2 regions of the Abyssisolibacter sp. ZYX002 genome follow, and region 1 is predicted to be linked to the other one. Evidence: predicted binding sites of a transcription regulator. Region 1 holds the regulator's gene; the other holds the start of a gene.
The links. Region 1 encodes HrcA, which represses chaperone genes, less so after heat shock. Its sites were predicted from a motif close to TGTTAGCACTCNNNNNNNNNGAGTGCTAACA; they were not measured.
Positions count from the first base shown of each region.

Region 2: the regulator HrcA is predicted to act here: its motif matches at 1,231-1,261, upstream of P3X86_RS18830 (co-chaperone GroES).

Region 1 covers NZ_JARMXH010000003.1:458,423-466,737, reverse strand. The annotation lists gene dnaK (molecular chaperone DnaK) at 1-1,350, opposite strand, end outside; gene grpE (nucleotide exchange factor GrpE) at 1,363-1,935, opposite strand; gene hrcA (heat-inducible transcriptional repressor HrcA) at 2,019-3,065, opposite strand; gene hemW (radical SAM family heme chaperone HemW) at 3,225-4,355, opposite strand; gene lepA (translation elongation factor 4) at 4,415-6,226, opposite strand; gene P3X86_RS12200 (hypothetical protein) at 6,366-6,668, opposite strand; gene lepB (signal peptidase I) at 6,721-7,257, opposite strand; gene spoIIP (stage II sporulation protein P) at 7,364-8,315, opposite strand, start outside.
Region 2 covers NZ_JARMXH010000010.1:15,775-24,089, reverse strand. The annotation lists gene P3X86_RS18835 (AI-2E family transporter) at 1-1,092, shown strand, start outside; gene P3X86_RS18830 (co-chaperone GroES) at 1,362-1,643, shown strand; gene groL (chaperonin GroEL) at 1,672-3,312, shown strand; gene P3X86_RS18820 (GntR family transcriptional regulator) at 3,545-4,210, shown strand; gene P3X86_RS18815 (GntP family permease) at 4,368-5,771, shown strand; gene larE (ATP-dependent sacrificial sulfur transferase LarE) at 5,817-6,638, shown strand; gene larB (nickel pincer cofactor biosynthesis protein LarB) at 6,631-7,377, shown strand; partial or broken gene larC (nickel pincer cofactor biosynthesis protein LarC) at 7,395-8,315, shown strand, end outside.

The DNA.
Region 1 (8,315 bases):
TATATCAAATGTTACTTCTATTTGTGGTATTCCTCTCGGTGCTGGTGCTATACCTGATAACTGGAATCTCCCAAGTGATACATTGTCCGCAGCCATTTGTCTCTCACCTTGTAATACGTTGATATCAACTGCTGTTTGGTTATCAGAATAAGTTGAGAATATTTGGCTTTTCTTTGTAGGTATTGTTGTGTTTCTCTCTATTAGATTTGTACAAATACCACCTGCTGTTTCTATACCTAATGATAATGGAGTTACATCAAGTAACAATACGTCTTTTACTTCTCCACTTAATACTCCTGCTTGTATTGCTGCTCCTAATGCAACACACTCATCTGGATTTACTCCTTTATGTGGATCTTTACCTGTTAGCTTCTTAACTGCTTCTTGTACTGCTGGTATTCTTGTTGATCCACCAACTAATATAACTTTATCTATATCTGAAGGACTTAATCCTCCGTCTTTTAACGCATTTCTTGTTGGTGTTAATGTTCTTTCTACTAAATCTGCTGATAATTCTTCAAATTTAGCTCTTGATAAATCTATATTTAAATGTAATGGACCTGATTGATTTGCTGTTATAAATGGTAGATTGATATTTGTTGTCATTACTGTTGATAATTCTTTTTTAGCTTTTTCACTAGCTTCCTTTAATCTTTGTAATGACATCTTGTCATTTCTTAAGTCTACACCATTTTCTTTTTTGAAGTTCTCTGCTAAATAATCTATTATAACTTTATCAAAATCATCTCCACCTAGGTGATTATCTCCTTTTGTTGATATAACCTCAAATACTCCATCCCCAAGTTCTAATATTGATACGTCAAATGTACCTCCACCTAAGTCAAATACCATTATTTTATGATGCTCATCATCTTTATCTAATCCATATGCTAATGATGCTGCTGTTGGCTCATTTATGATTCTTTGTACGTTTAAGCCTGCTATTCTTCCTGCATCTTTTGTTGCTTGTCTTTGACTATCTGTAAAATACGCTGGTACTGTTATTACTGCATCTGTTACTTTGTCTCCTAGATAATTTTCTGCATCGCTTTTTAGCTTTTGTAATATCATAGCTGATATATCTTGTGGTGTTAGTGCTTTTCCATCTATATTAACTTTATAATCTGTTCCCATTTCTCTCTTTATAGAAGTTATTGTTCTATCTGGATTAGTTATTGCTTGTCTTTTTGCTGTTTCTCCAACTAATCTTTCTCCATCCTTTGTAAATGCAACTATTGATGGTGTTGTTCTATTTCCTTCTGCATTTGCTATAACTACTGGTTCTCCACCTTCCATTACAGCTACACATGAGTTTGTTGTTCCTAAATCGATTCCTATTACTTTAGCCATTTTTATATCCTCCTAAACTCTTTTTTTAGACACTTTTACTACACTTGGTCTTATAACTCTGTCATGTAATTTATAACCCTTTTGGAATACTTCTGTTACTGTATCCTCTCCATCTTCATCTATTGTATCTTGCATTACTGCATGATGAAGGTTTGGGTCGAATTTGCAATTTAAAGCATCAATCTCCTCTAATTCATTCTTTTTAAATATTTCAAGAATCTGTTTATAGACCATTTCGATACCTGTATATAAGTTTTCTTTTTTTGATTCTTCATCGACTGAATCTATAGCTCTCTCCATATTGTCTAATGAACCTAATAAATCTGTAATGAGTGATTGATTCGCATATTTATAAATTGATTGTTTTTCTTTTTCTACTCTTTTTTTGTAGTTTATAAAATCTGCTTGAAGCCTAACATATCTATCCTTTAGGTCTGCTATAATTTTATCACTATCTACTTGCTCTTCTTTTTGCTGATTTTCTGTTTCTTGATTTTCTTCTTCACATGAGCATTCACACTCTTGATTACACTCACACTGTTTAGCATCTTCTTTTATATCTTGGTTTTTGTTACATTCACACACTTTTTACACCCCTCTTTTGCTCTTTTTATGTATGGCTAAGGTTTACTTCTATAAAGGTGTAAGATTGGATTATCCTACACCCATTAATCAAAGAAATATTTTGACAATATATCATTTATATCCATAGCCATGAGTCTTACTATAGGGATAACTTTAGAATATTCCATTCTTGTAGGACCTATTAATCCTATTTTTCCTATAGTTTTTCCATTCATTTTATATGTTGCTGTTATCAAGCTACAATCTTTTATTTCATTATGGTCATTTTCACTACCAATGATGACCTCTATATCATTTTTATTGCTCTCCTTTAACAGCATATCTATAACTGTCTGCTTATTTTCAAGAAATGAAATAATCTCTTTTGCCTTGCAGATATCGTTGTATTCAGCATGGTTAAATATTTTATTTACTCCATCTGTATAATACTTGATTTTATCAAAGTCATCTAATGTGCTATTTATAGTTGGAAATATATCTGATACAATATGACGTAAATCTTCCATATTTTCTATAAACATATTCATTATTTCTTCTTTTATTGTTCTTGGCAATTCATTAATATTTTTGCCCTTTAGCTTAGTATTTAATAAATTTGTTATTATATTCAGTTGTTCATCATTTACTTCATATTGAAGCCTAATTATTGTGTTTTTTACTACACCTGTGTCTGTAACAATAACAACTAATACTCTAAATTCATCTAACGAAACTAACTGTATATGTTTTAACTTGCTATATCTTAGGTTTGGCGCTATTGCAAATGTAGTATAGCTAGTCAAATTGGATAATATACTTAGGCTCGATTGAACGAGCTGTTCAACTTCATTTATACTGCCCAGCAGTTTGCTTTTTATGTTTTGTTTTTTCTCGTTTTCAACCTTCTTAAACTGTATTAAATTATCCACATATAGTCTATAAGCTTTATCAGACGGTATTCTACCTGCTGAAGTATAGGGTTGAAATAGATAACCTAATTCTTCAAGGTCTGACATTTCATTTCTTATAGTAGCAGCACTTACTCCTAAAGAGTATTTTTTTGAAATCGTTCTAGACCCAACAGGCTCACCGCTTGTTATATAATTGTGTATTATAGCTTGTAGTATCCTTATTTTTCTGTCATCTTTCATACATATCTCCTACCAATCTAATGCATTTTGTAGCGCCTTTGTTGATAGTATTTTATTTTATTAGCACTCTCTAGTGTTGAGTGCTAACACTTTCTGTTCTTAAATTATCATTGATATTGAAATTTGTCAATAGTTTTTTTTATTTTTTTTCAAAAACTATTACATTAAGTCACAAAAAATAGTATTAGACAAGTCAAATCCTCGTCTTGTAAGCTTTATTTTATTATCTTCTATTTTTAAAAGCCCTTCTTTTTTATGTTTTTTTAGTACATCCCCATACCTATCGAATATGTCTACTTTAAATTTACCATAAAAATCATCTATATCTATGCCTTCTGTCAATCTTAACCCTAACATCATATACTCAAATATTTTATCATCTCTTACTTCTATTACTTCTTCTATTGGTCTGTTACCTTCCTTCACCTCTTTGAAATAGCTATCAAAACTTTCTCTATTACTCCACCTACTATCATCTATGTTTGAGTGTGAGGCTAGCCCTATGCCGAGGTACGGCTTTAATTTCCAATATGTGAGGTTATGTATGCACTCAAATCCCTTCTTACTAAAGTTTGATATTTCATATTGCATATATCCCTTAGATTGTAAGTAATCTATAGATCTATGATACATATTTCTTTCTATATCTTCGTGTGGTAATGCTATCTGATCGTTATTGTATTTATGAAAGAAAGGTGTTCCTTGTTCAATCTTTAAGCTATACAGTGATATATGGTCTACATCTAATTTAGTTGTTTGTTCTAGCGTATATAAAACGTCATTTATGCTCTGCCTAGGCAAATTAAACATAATATCAAAATTTACATTGTCTATACCAGCATTTCTAATGATTTCGTACGCTCTATATACATCGTATTTATCATGTATTCTACCTATGGATCTTAACAGTCTATTATCTAAGGATTGTACTCCCATGCTTATCCTGTTTATCCCACTATTCTTATAAGCTGTTGCCTTATTTTTGTCTAATGAATTGGGATTTGATTCTATTGTTATCTCTGCATTGTTTTCTATAGTAAATATCTTACCAGTCTCATATAATATCCTCTGGATATATGAACTATCTATACTAGAAGGAGTCCCTCCTCCTATAAAAATTGTTGAGATACTATATTTGCTACTAAGGTACGAATAAATACTTATCTCTTTTATCATATGTTCTATATATTCTTTTATTATATTCTCTTGTTGAGGAAATGATATAAAGTCACAATAGTAACATTTGCTTTTGCAAAATGGTATATGAAAATATAAACTTAGTTGTTTCATGCTTGTTTTTATACTCCCTCTCAACAAAAGAGGCTGACTTAATAGACAGCCCCTTTATATTATTTTTTATTTTCGTCAAACTTCAGTACTACTAAAAATGCATCTTGTGGAACATCTACACTACCAACTGATCTCATTCGCTTCTTACCCTCTTTTTGCTTAGCAAGTAGCTTTTTCTTTCTAGATATATCTCCACCATAACATTTAGCTAATACATCCTTTTTAAGAGCTCTAATCGTCTCTCTAGCTATTATTTTCGAGCCTATTGTTGCTTGTATTGGTACTGCAAACTGATGCCTTGGGATTACGTCTTTTAATCTCTCACATATCTGCCTAGCTCTTTCGTAAGCTTTTTCTTCATGTACTATTATTGAAAATGCATCTACTGCTTCTTTGTTTATCAATATGTCAAGCTTGGCTAACTCAGACTCTTTATAACCTTTTAGTTCATAATCTAAAGAAGCGTATCCCTTAGTCTTTGATTTTAGAGCGTCAAAGAAATCGTATATTACTTCGTTTAGTGGAATCTCATATTTTATTGCTACTCTTGTCTCTTCTAGATATTCCATATTTTTAAATACTGCTCTTCTATTTTGACAAAGCTCCATGATTTGTCCTACATACTCTGTCGGTGACAATATAGTAGCATCTACTATAGGTTCTTCCATGTAACTTATTTCTTGAACTGGTGGTAAATTAGTCGGGTTTTGTATAGTTATCATTTCTCCATCAGTCTTCATTACATTGTATAAAACGCTAGGTGCCGTAGTTATGATATTTAAATCAAACTCTCTATCTAAACGCTCCTGTATTATCTCCAGATGCAATAATCCAAGGAAACCACATCTAAAACCGAATCCTAGTGCCACTGATGTTTCAGGCTCAAATGTCAATGCTGCGTCGTTTACTTGTAGTTTAGCAAGTGCATCTCTAACATCATTATAGTCTTCACCTTCTGCTGGATAGATACCACAGAATACCATCGACGTAACCTGTTTATACCCTGGCAATGGCTCTAGAGTAGGATTTTCTGTCTCTGTAATTGTATCACCCACTCTTGCTTCTCCTACATTTTTGATACTTGCTGCTATATATCCAACATCTCCTGCTTCTAACTTGTCTACTGCTACCATTTTAGGGCAGAATATTCCTACTTCTGTTACTTCAAACTCGCTACCTGTTGCCATCATCTTTATTTTTGTGCCTTTTCTAACTGTCCCTTCAACCACTCTCGTATACGCTATAACACCTTTATATGCATCATAGTATGAATCAAATATAAGTGCTTTTAGTGATGCATTTTTGTCCCCAGTTGGAGGTGGTACGTTGTCAACTATATCTTCTAACACATCTTCTATGTTTATACCATCTTTAGCAGATATAAGTGGTGCATCCTGTGCATCTAGCCCTATTATGTCTTCTATTTCTTGCTTAATTTCATCCGGTCTTGCACTCGGTAGGTCTATTTTGTTGATAACTGGAAGTATTTCTAAGTCTTGATCTATAGCTAAGTAAACATTTGCAAGTGTTTGTGCCTCTATTCCTTGCGCTGCATCAACTACTAGCACTGCTCCTTCACAAGCAGCTAAGCTCCTAGATACTTCATAGTTAAAATCAACATGACCCGGTGTATCTATTAGATTCAGTATATATTCATTTCCATCCTTAGCTTTATATATTAATCTAGTTGTTTGTAGTTTTATTGTTATTCCACGTTCTTTTTCTAAATCCATGCTATCTAATATTTGGTCTGTCATTTCTCTTTTTGTTAACAATCCCGTTTTTTCTATCAATCTATCCGCCAATGTAGATTTTCCATGATCTATATGTGCAACGATAGAAAAATTCCTTATTCTATCTTGTCTATTCATATTATCCTCCTTAGTTTTAATGGAAGTAGTCTTTTACAATTATACCATAAGATTATTTTAGATAAAATAAATATTATTTTATAACATAATATTTACACTTAAAAAAAGAGAAAACCATCCGTCTTTCTCTTTTTTGTTCTTATTTTATCACTTTTCTTATGGAATCATATACATCTTCAGCTTTTTTAATTATGGTATCTTTTAAATTATCTATTAATTGTTTTTCTACTGTATAGTTCTTGCCAAATATCGTTGCTGTGTATTTTTCATTCTTACTATCTATGTAAAATACTCTCTTATTTTTTATACCCATAAACTCTGAAAAACTATTGTCTACTATCACTATTCCTATTAGTAATAAATTTATAATAACCAATAAAGCCATGAATTTTTTAAATTTGTTCTTCTTTCTATTTTTATATCGCTCTATTCTACTATTCACAAAAATCACCACGTGATTATTATAGTCAATTTTTAATCATTGTATACTATTTTTAGTCTAATACACCAAACCTACCATCAAACGGAAAATATCTAAATACGGCTTTTCCTTTAACTGCATCTACTTTCACTGTACCAAAGTATCTACTATCTTTACTAGCTCCCATATGTCTATTGTCCCCCAGTACAAAAATCTCCCCGTCTGGAACTTTTATTTCTAAACTTCCTTCTGTTCTAATGTCTGATTCAGTATAGTTCTCCACATAAAGCTCGCCATTGACGTAAACATGACCATCTATTATTTCTACTTTATCTCCTTCAATTCCTACTACACGCTTAATATAGTCTTTGTTAGGATCATCTGGCGCTTTTATGACAACTATATCTCCTTGTTTTGGCTCTGTTAGTAGATATCCAATTTTGTTTGTAAATAGTCTGTCTTTGTTATGTAATGTTGGAAACATTGAACTACCTACTACGTATGTTGTATCAAATAAAAACATTTTTATAATAAATGCTACTACTACAGCTACTACTATACTTCTAATCCATTCTTTGATTTCTTTCTTAACTTCTCTCTTATTGTTCATAAATAATCCCCCCATTACATGGCTAAAAACATTATAACACTTTTATAGATAAATTAAAAGTTAACCTAATACATCTATAACGATAGGTTAACTTGTTGATATTTGATTATTTTATAATATTCTTTATTGCTACATCTAAAACATCTGCTAGTAATGTTGCAGTGTGATTTGCTTCTTCTATTGTATTAAGATTACTTCCTACCTCTAGTAGCATTGAATAATCACTTATAAACAAATTATATCGTCCATATGGTTTTATCACTAAACCTTTACAAAGCCCTGGATACATACGCTCTGATATTGACATTATGTATTTTGCAAACTTAGTAAGCTGGGTTTTATTTTTACAATCTGATCCTATAACAAATTTAAATGTAGCGGCTTTTTTATTATTTATATCTACCTTGGCTTCCTTTTTGGATCTACTTAGATATGCTGCATTAGATGGTATGCCATCTCTATGTATGTCAATTAGAAATTTAATATTTTTTTCTTTTTTCATTTCACTTCTTATTGTGCTTAATGATCTGTCATATGATTTATTGTAAGACGGTAAATCGTGATATGTTTGTACTTGTTTTATTTTATGGCCTTTTTTATTTAACTCATTTGCTATTATCTCCCCTACCTTCATAACACTGAATTCTTTCTTCTTTGAATGAAAATTGTCGTCTTTTATTGGTAGATATACTTCTGTAGCATGTGTATGATATATCAAAACATATGGCTTATCTTCATTTACAATTTGTTTGCTGTTATAACCTAGTTCGCCTTTAATTTTGTTTATGTCTGCCAAACTTATGCTTCTACTATTAGTTTTAGTAGTTTTAGCTGTTTTTAATGCTTCTTCTATTATTATCACATCTTCTAATATTTTATCTTTAGGTATGTCAATACCTTGCGCATCTTTTATTTCTTCTAGTAAGGGTGTTGTATTTGTTTTATACACTGGCGTAGCTATCTGTGGACCATCTAGCTCTTTGTTATCCTCTCCCGCTACTGCGTCTTTATCTGATGATGGCAATTTGCTAGCTATGTAATTTTGGATTCTATCGCTA
Region 2 (8,315 bases), on a different contig from region 1:
CCATATTTGAACATTGTGCCAGTAGCTGTAATTATCATGCTATTATACAAGATAGTAAACAACGATAATGTGGCACCAATGTTTTATAAAATAATAAACCCATTTTTAGGAGGATTTTTGATAGCATACATATTAAATCCCTTCATAAGAATGTTAGAAAAGAAACTTAAGTGCAAGAGGGTACTAAGTATAACTATCTCATATCTATTAGTTCTTGGATTAGTTATATTCATAATTATAATAGCAGTACCAAAAATATATAATAACTTTGTTGAGTTAGCAAAAAATTTGCCAGACTTCATAAATGAAATGAGGGACTTTTTAAAGAATGACATAAATAATATCGAATTGCTTCAAAAATATAACATAGCAGAATATATTGACAATGCCATAGCTAATTTGGGCAAAACTGGCAATATAGCTAAACTTATGGATTATGCAGGTCAAGGAATAGGTAGCATAGCATCAACAGCCTTAGGTTTCACGCATGTGATGTTTAATTTAATGGTGAACAGTATAATAGCTATATTTTTGCTGTATAACAAAGAAGATTTTGTCAAAGGATTGAAAAGAATGTTATTTGCATTTATGGACAATAAAAATGCAAATAAAACATTAGCTATATATAAAGAGATAGATGACACATTCTCAAGATTCTTAATTGGTAAGATACTAGATTCAGCTATTATAGGAGTAATATGTTTTGTATTATTGCTTATTACAGGGAACCCGTATGCGTTGATACTTTCTACAATAGTAGGGATAACAAACATGATACCATACTTTGGACCATTCATTGGTGCAGGGCCTGCAATACTCATAACATTGTTTGTAAGTCCTATCAAAGCATTATGGACAGCATTGATTATATTAGGGCTTCAACAATTTGATGGATGGATACTAGGACCAAAGATATTAGGAGATCAAGTTGGTATAAAACCGTTTTGGATAATAACGGGTATACTAATAGGTGGAGCGTTGTTTGGTTTAGTAGGAATGTTTATAGGAGCACCTTTAATAGCAGTTATTAAAATCTTTATAGAAAGAATAATAAAAAGAAGGCTTGATAGCAAAGGTATGGCAGATATGTAATAGATAGAAATAAAGAGGAAATAAATAAAAAACTTAGAAAAACGAACATAATCAAGCATAATCAGGTATCACACTAAAAAATGGTTAAGTATGACATTTGATTGATGATGCTTGATTATGTAACATTATACATGTAATTATTAGCACTCAAGTGTAACGAGTGCTAATAGATAGTCAGGCTAATTTATTTAACTGAAATATTAGTTACTACATAATTTTTTATGAATATTTCGGGTCTTAAAAAATAAATTTATTAAGGAGGATGAAACATGAATATTAGACCATTAGGCGACAGAGTAGTTATCAAAAAAGTAGAAGCAGAGGAAAAAACAAAAAGTGGAATAGTATTACCAACATCAGCAAAAGAACAACCACAAGTTGCAGAGGTTTTAGCTGTAGGACCTTCAATAACAGAAGATGATAAAAAGAAAAATGAATTAAAAGTTGGAGATAAAGTTATCTTTTCAAAATATTCAGGAACAGAAATAAAGATTGACGGACAAGAATATACAATACTTAAGATTAGCGATATATTAGCAGTAGTGGAATAATTATTAAGAATAAAAGGAGTGATAATAAATGGCTAAGCAAATTAAATTTGGCGAAGATGCTCGTCGTGCGATGGAGCAAGGTGTTAACAAGTTAGCGGACACAGTTAAGGTTACATTAGGACCAAAAGGAAGAAACGTAGTATTAGACAAGAAATTTGGATCACCACTTATTACAAATGATGGTGTTACAATAGCAAGAGAAATAGAAATAAAAGATCCATACGAGAATATGGGAGCACAATTAGTTAAAGAAGTTGCTACAAAAACTAATGACGTAGCAGGAGATGGAACGACAACAGCAACTCTTTTAGCGCAAGCAATCATAAGAGAAGGTTTAAAGAACGTTGCAGCAGGTGCTAACCCAATGATACTTAGAAAAGGTATTCGTAGAGCTGTAGATACAGCAGTAGATAAGATTAAGTCTTATTCAAAAGAGATTTCAAGTAAAGAAGCTATAGCGCAAGTTGCTTCTATTTCTGCAGGTGAACAAGAAATCGGTAATTTAATAGCAGAAGCTATGGAAAAAGTAGGGAACGAAGGGGTTATCACAGTAGAAGAATCAAAGACTATGGGAACTACTTTAAATGTAGTTGAAGGTATGCAGTTTGATAGAGGATACCTATCACCATACATGGTAACAGACGCAGAAAAAATGGAAGCAGTACTAAGTAATCCTTATATATTAATAACTGATAAGAAAATCACAAATATTCAAGACATATTACCAATATTAGAGCAGATAGTACAACAAGGAAAAGCATTATTACTTATAGCAGAAGACGTAGAAGGAGAAGCTCTTGCAACATTAGTTGTTAATAAATTAAGAGGAACATTCAACTGCGTTGCAGTAAAAGCTCCAGGGTTTGGAGATAGAAGAAAAGAAATGCTAAGAGATATAGCTATATTAACAGGTGGTCAGGTTATATCAGAAGAATTAGGATATGATATTAAAGAGATAACTATAGATATGTTAGGAACTGCTAATACAGTTAAAATAGATAAAGAAAATACAGTTATAGTGGACGGTAGTGGAACTCAATCAGATATAAATGATAGAGTAAAGCAAATAAAAGCTCAAATAGAAGAAAGTACATCTGAGTTTGATACAGAAAAATTACAAGAGAGATTAGCTAAGCTTGCTGGAGGAGTTGCAGTTATAGAAGTTGGTGCAGCTACAGAGACAGAGATGAAAGAGAGAAAGCTTAGAATAGAAGACGCATTAGCGGCTACTAGAGCAGCAGTAGAAGAAGGTATAGTAGCAGGTGGTGGTACGGCATTAGTTAACGCTATACCAGCAGTAGAAGAGCTTCTAAACGAAGAAAAAGGTGACGCTAAAACAGGTGTTAGTATTATAGCTAGAGCGTTAGAAGAGCCAGTTAGACAAATAGCAGAAAATGCTGGATTAGAAGGTTCGGTAATAGTTGAGAAAGTTAGAAGTAAAGAAGTAGGAATTGGATTTGACGCTTTAAACGAAAAATATGTAAATATGATACAAGAAGGTATAGTGGATCCAACCAAAGTGACTAGATCAGCATTACAAAATGCAGCATCAGTTGCTGCTATGATATTAACAACAGAAAGTGTTGTAACAGATGAAGAAGAAGAAAACGCAGGTGGAATGCCAGCTGGAATGCCGGGAGGTATGCCAGGCGGAATGCCGATGATGTAGAAAGTATAAAATATTACAATAAAGTTATGATTTAAAGGGGACTTAATCTAGGTGCTTGAAACCATGGATTTTAGTCCCTTTCTTTTAGTGTATATTCATAAAATTTAATATATATTAGCAAAATGCATAACAAAAAACTTAAAACCATTGACTTTTTACATAATTCAAATAAAATAATAATTGGGGATTATTATAAATATACAATACAATTTGTATTGAGAAAGGTGAGTGTATGGAATTTATAAAAAATACTAATCAGGTATATACCATAAAAGAACAAGTATACAATATAGTAAAAGAAAACATCTTAAATGGTAATTTTAAGCCAGGAGAAAGATTACAAGAAAAGAAAATAGCAGAACAACTAAATGTTAGCCGATCTCCAGTTAGAGAGGTATTAAAAGAACTTATTGGAGAAGGATTATTAGAGAGTATCCCTAATAAGAGCATAAGAGTTAGAAAGTTGAGCAAAAAAGACATAATAGATATCTATGAACTTAGATATGTTATGGAAAAGTATGCTCTACAAAAGACTATAGAAAATCTTACAGAAGATAAAATAAAACTGTTAGATGAAATATTAGACAAGATGGAAAAAAGCTATTCAGAAGGTAATTTCAATGAATACTGTAAAACTGATGTACAGCTCCATGATCAAATATTAGTTATGAGTGAAAACAAGGTAGCTTATAATGCGTTTAAAAATATATTCTCTTTGATGCAACCATTCAGAATAATATCATTACATAATAAAAAGAGATTTGAAGAATCATTTAATGAGCACAAAATGATTATTGAAGGCATTAAAGAAAAAGACTTTAGCAAGTCATGGAAGTATAATTCTCATCATTTAAAATATGCTAAAGAGCAAATATTAAAATACCTAGAAGAAGAATAAAAGATATAGTTTTAGATATTAACGGATTGTTTCTAAGAATTTGAGACAGTCCTTTTTTATTGAAAAATCTATAAAAAAATAATACAATTAAAAATATATGCCTTAAAAGTTAAAAAACAAAAGACATAAAAATTTAGGCAGCATATAGGAGGGATTTATGATTTCATTTTTAGGCTTATTTATAGGCATAATATTACTTTTTTTCTTAATTATCAATACTAAGATTCATGTTTTTCCATCGTTGATTTTAGTATCAATATTAGTAGGGATTATGGCAGGACTTTCAGTTGATGATGTTCTAGTAGCTGTATCGGAGGGATTTGGAAAAACATTAGGTAGTATTGGTATGATAATAGGCTTTGGATGTATAATGGGGAAATTTCTAGAGAAAAGTGGAGCAGCAAAGAAAATAGCTGTTTGTTTAATAAGATTAGTGGGTATTAAAAATGTGGATGTTGTATTAGGGCTTGCAGGGTTACTAGTAGCAATACCAGTATTTTGTGATTCTGGATTTGTAGTTTTATCGCAGTTAGCTAAAGCATTTTCAAAAGAGACAAAAAAGTCAATGGTTGGCATAGGTGGAATGCTTGCTATGGGGTTATACATAACGCACTTCCTAATACCACCTACGCCAGGACCACTTGCAGTAGCAAAGTTTTTCAAAGTAGATTTAGGCGCTATGATACTTGGAGGGATGTTGTTATCTATACCTCTTTTTATAATTTCAGTATACTACTTTAGGTATGTAGGCAATAAATATCCTGATGTGATACCAAACATAGAAGAAGATTTAAAAAATTTACCATCAGATAAAAGACAGAAGGCTATAGATATAATACAAAAATCAATAAATGGCAACGATATTAATAACTTGGATTTTTATAATCAAGAAGAACTTCCAAGTGCAATGATGTCATTTGCACCAGTTGTATTACCGGTTTTATTACTATTACTAAATACAGTATTACAGGTTACATCTATAGAATTACCAGTAGTAGCAAAGGAAATTTTAACATTACTAGGCAATCCTATAGTTGCTGTATTTATAGGACTATTGTTAAGCATATATGGCCTTGCACCAAAAATAACGAACGAAGAATCAACAGAAATCATTGAATCAGCTATGCGTGGTGCAGGCTTAATAATACTCGTAACAGGAGCCGGTGGATCTCTAGGTAATGTAATAAGAGTTACAAATTTAGGACAAGAAATAGCAAGCTTTGTAATTAGTTTAAAAATACCAGCAATATTTGTACCATTGTTGCTTGGAGCACTAATGAGAATACCTCAAGGCTCAGGAACAGTTGCTATGGTAACAGGAGGATCAATACTAGCACCAATATTGCCAACACTAGGCTTAAATCCTCTTATTGCTGCATTAGCGTTATGTTCTACATCTATGTTTATATCTTATCCAAATGATAGTTATTTTTGGGTAGTGACTAGATTTTCAGGTTTGAGGGTTGAAACAAGCTTAAAAACATGGAGTGTAGCAACAGCTATTATTCCAATATGTGCAAGTGTATTGCTGATAGTAATAAATGCCTTATTTTTTATCTAATAAACGTATATGATATAATGAAAATTAAATATGGTGGGTGATTACATGAACATTAAATCGAAATATAAAGAATTAAAAATAGACATAGAAAGAATGAGAAAAGTAGCAATAGCATTTTCAGGGGGAATAGATAGCGTTTTTTTGGCAAAAACATGTAGTGAGGTTTTAGGAGAAAGTGTTATATGTATAACAATAAATACACCACTGCAACCTAGAAAAGAAATAAATGATGCTATTAATATAGCAAAAGCAATGAAATTAAGACACATAGTAATAGAGTTTACAATGGATGATCTAGTAGATATACAAACAAATTCAAAAGACAGGTGCTATATATGCAAGAAAATTCTATTTAACAAAATAAAAGACATAGCATTAAAACACGGATACAGTAATGTGCTAGATGGGTCAAATTATGATGACAAAGACGATTATAGGCCAGGCATGAGAGCATTGAAAGAACTTGATATAAAGAGTCCTTTACTCAAAAATAGATTAACAAAACAAGAAATAAGAACATTAGCAAAAGAACTAGAAATACCAATATGGAATAAACCTTCAATGTCTTGTCTAGCAGCTAGAATACCATATGATAGTGGTATTACAGAAGAAAAATTAGACATGGTAGAAAGAGCAGAAGAATACTTATCAAATATGAATCTAGAGCAACTTAGAGTGAGACATCATGGAGCAGTTGCAAGAATAGAAGTCTTACCAGAAGATATACCAAAGTTACTAGATAAAAGTGTAGTCTTAGATATCATAAAAAATATTAAAGGTGTGGGATTTAAATATGTGTGTATTGATATGGAAGGATACAAAACAGGGAGTATGAATAGAGAGGTAGGTGTAGATCAACATGAATGAGGAAACTATTAAAGATCTTTTAAAACAAGTGAAAAGTGGAACTGTTAGCGTAGATGATGCGTTGAGAAATCTAAAAAACTTACCGTTTGAAGATATTGGTTATGCAAAGATAGATCATCATAGGCAGATGAGAAATGGATATCCAGAAGTAATATATAGCGAAGGAAAGACCATAAAGCAATTTAGAGGTATAGTAGAGACAATGTTAGCAAAAGATAGTACAATATTAGCTACAAGAGCTGATAAAGAAAAATATGTATGCATAGCTGATATTTGTGAAGATATAAAGTACTATGAAGAAGCTAGAATTATAGTAATCAATGCTAAAAGAGTTAAAAAATCAGAACACAAAATACTAGTCGTAACAGGAGGTACATCAGATATACCTGTTGCAGAAGAAGCAGCTATAACAGCAGAGACATTTGGTAATACAGTAGATAGATTATATGATGTAGGAGTAGCAGGGATTCATAGACTTCTATCAAATATAGATAAATTAAAAGAAGCTAGAGTTGTAATAGCAGTGGCTGGAATGGAAGGAGCATTAGCAAGTGTTGTAGGAGGGTTAGTAGACAAACCTGTGATAGCAGTTCCTACAAGTGTTGGATACGGTGCAAATTTAAAAGGGATAACGACATTACTAGCTATGCTCAATAGCTGTGCAAGTGGTATAGGAGTAGTTAATATAGACAATGGTTTTGGTGCGGGTTATTTGGCTAGCACAATAAATAAACTATAAGAAAGAGAGGTGCAAAAATGCAAGAGAGGATATTGTATTTTGATTGTCTATCGGGAATAAGCGGAGATATGTCAATAGGAGCTTTGCTTGACTTAGGAATAGACAAAGAACAGTTTCTAAATGAATTAAAAAAAATAAATATAGATGGTTATAGTATTGAAATTAAAAAGGCTCAAAAAAATAGTATAACTGGTACGGATTTTGATGTAATACTTGATTGTGAGCACACTCATGATCACGGACATAATCATTGCCATAACCATAAACATCATAATCATCATGAACAAGACCATCATCACAATCACCACGATAGTCATGTTCATAGAAATCTTAGCGATATAGAGCAAATAATAGATCAAAGTGATTTAAATGACACTGTAAAAGAATTGAGTAAAAAAATATTTAGTCATGTGGCAAAAGCAGAAGCTAAAGTTCATGATAAGCCTATAGAAGAGGTTCATTTCCATGAAGTTGGAGCAGTAGATTCTATAGTTGATATAATAGGTTTCTCAATATGCTTAGATATGCTAAATGTAGATAAAGTGTATTCATCACCATTGCATTTGGGTACAGGATTTGTAAAAGCTGCGCATGGAGTGATACCAGTACCATGCCCTGCAACAATAGAGATTTTAAAAGGTATACCAGTGTACTCAAACGGTATAAGAAGTGAACTAGTAACTCCAACAGGTGCCGCAATTATTAAGACAGTGGCAAGTGATTTTATACCTATGCCACAGATGACAGTAGACAGAATAGGATATGGTTTGGGTAAAAAAGATTTAGAGATAACTAACGCATTAAGAGTAATATTAGGTAAAAAAAAACTGATGAAAAACTGGTAATGCTTGAGACAAATATAGATGATATGAACCCTGAGATATACTCATATATAACAGTTAAGCTGTTTGATGAGGGAGCTTTAGATGTATTTACAA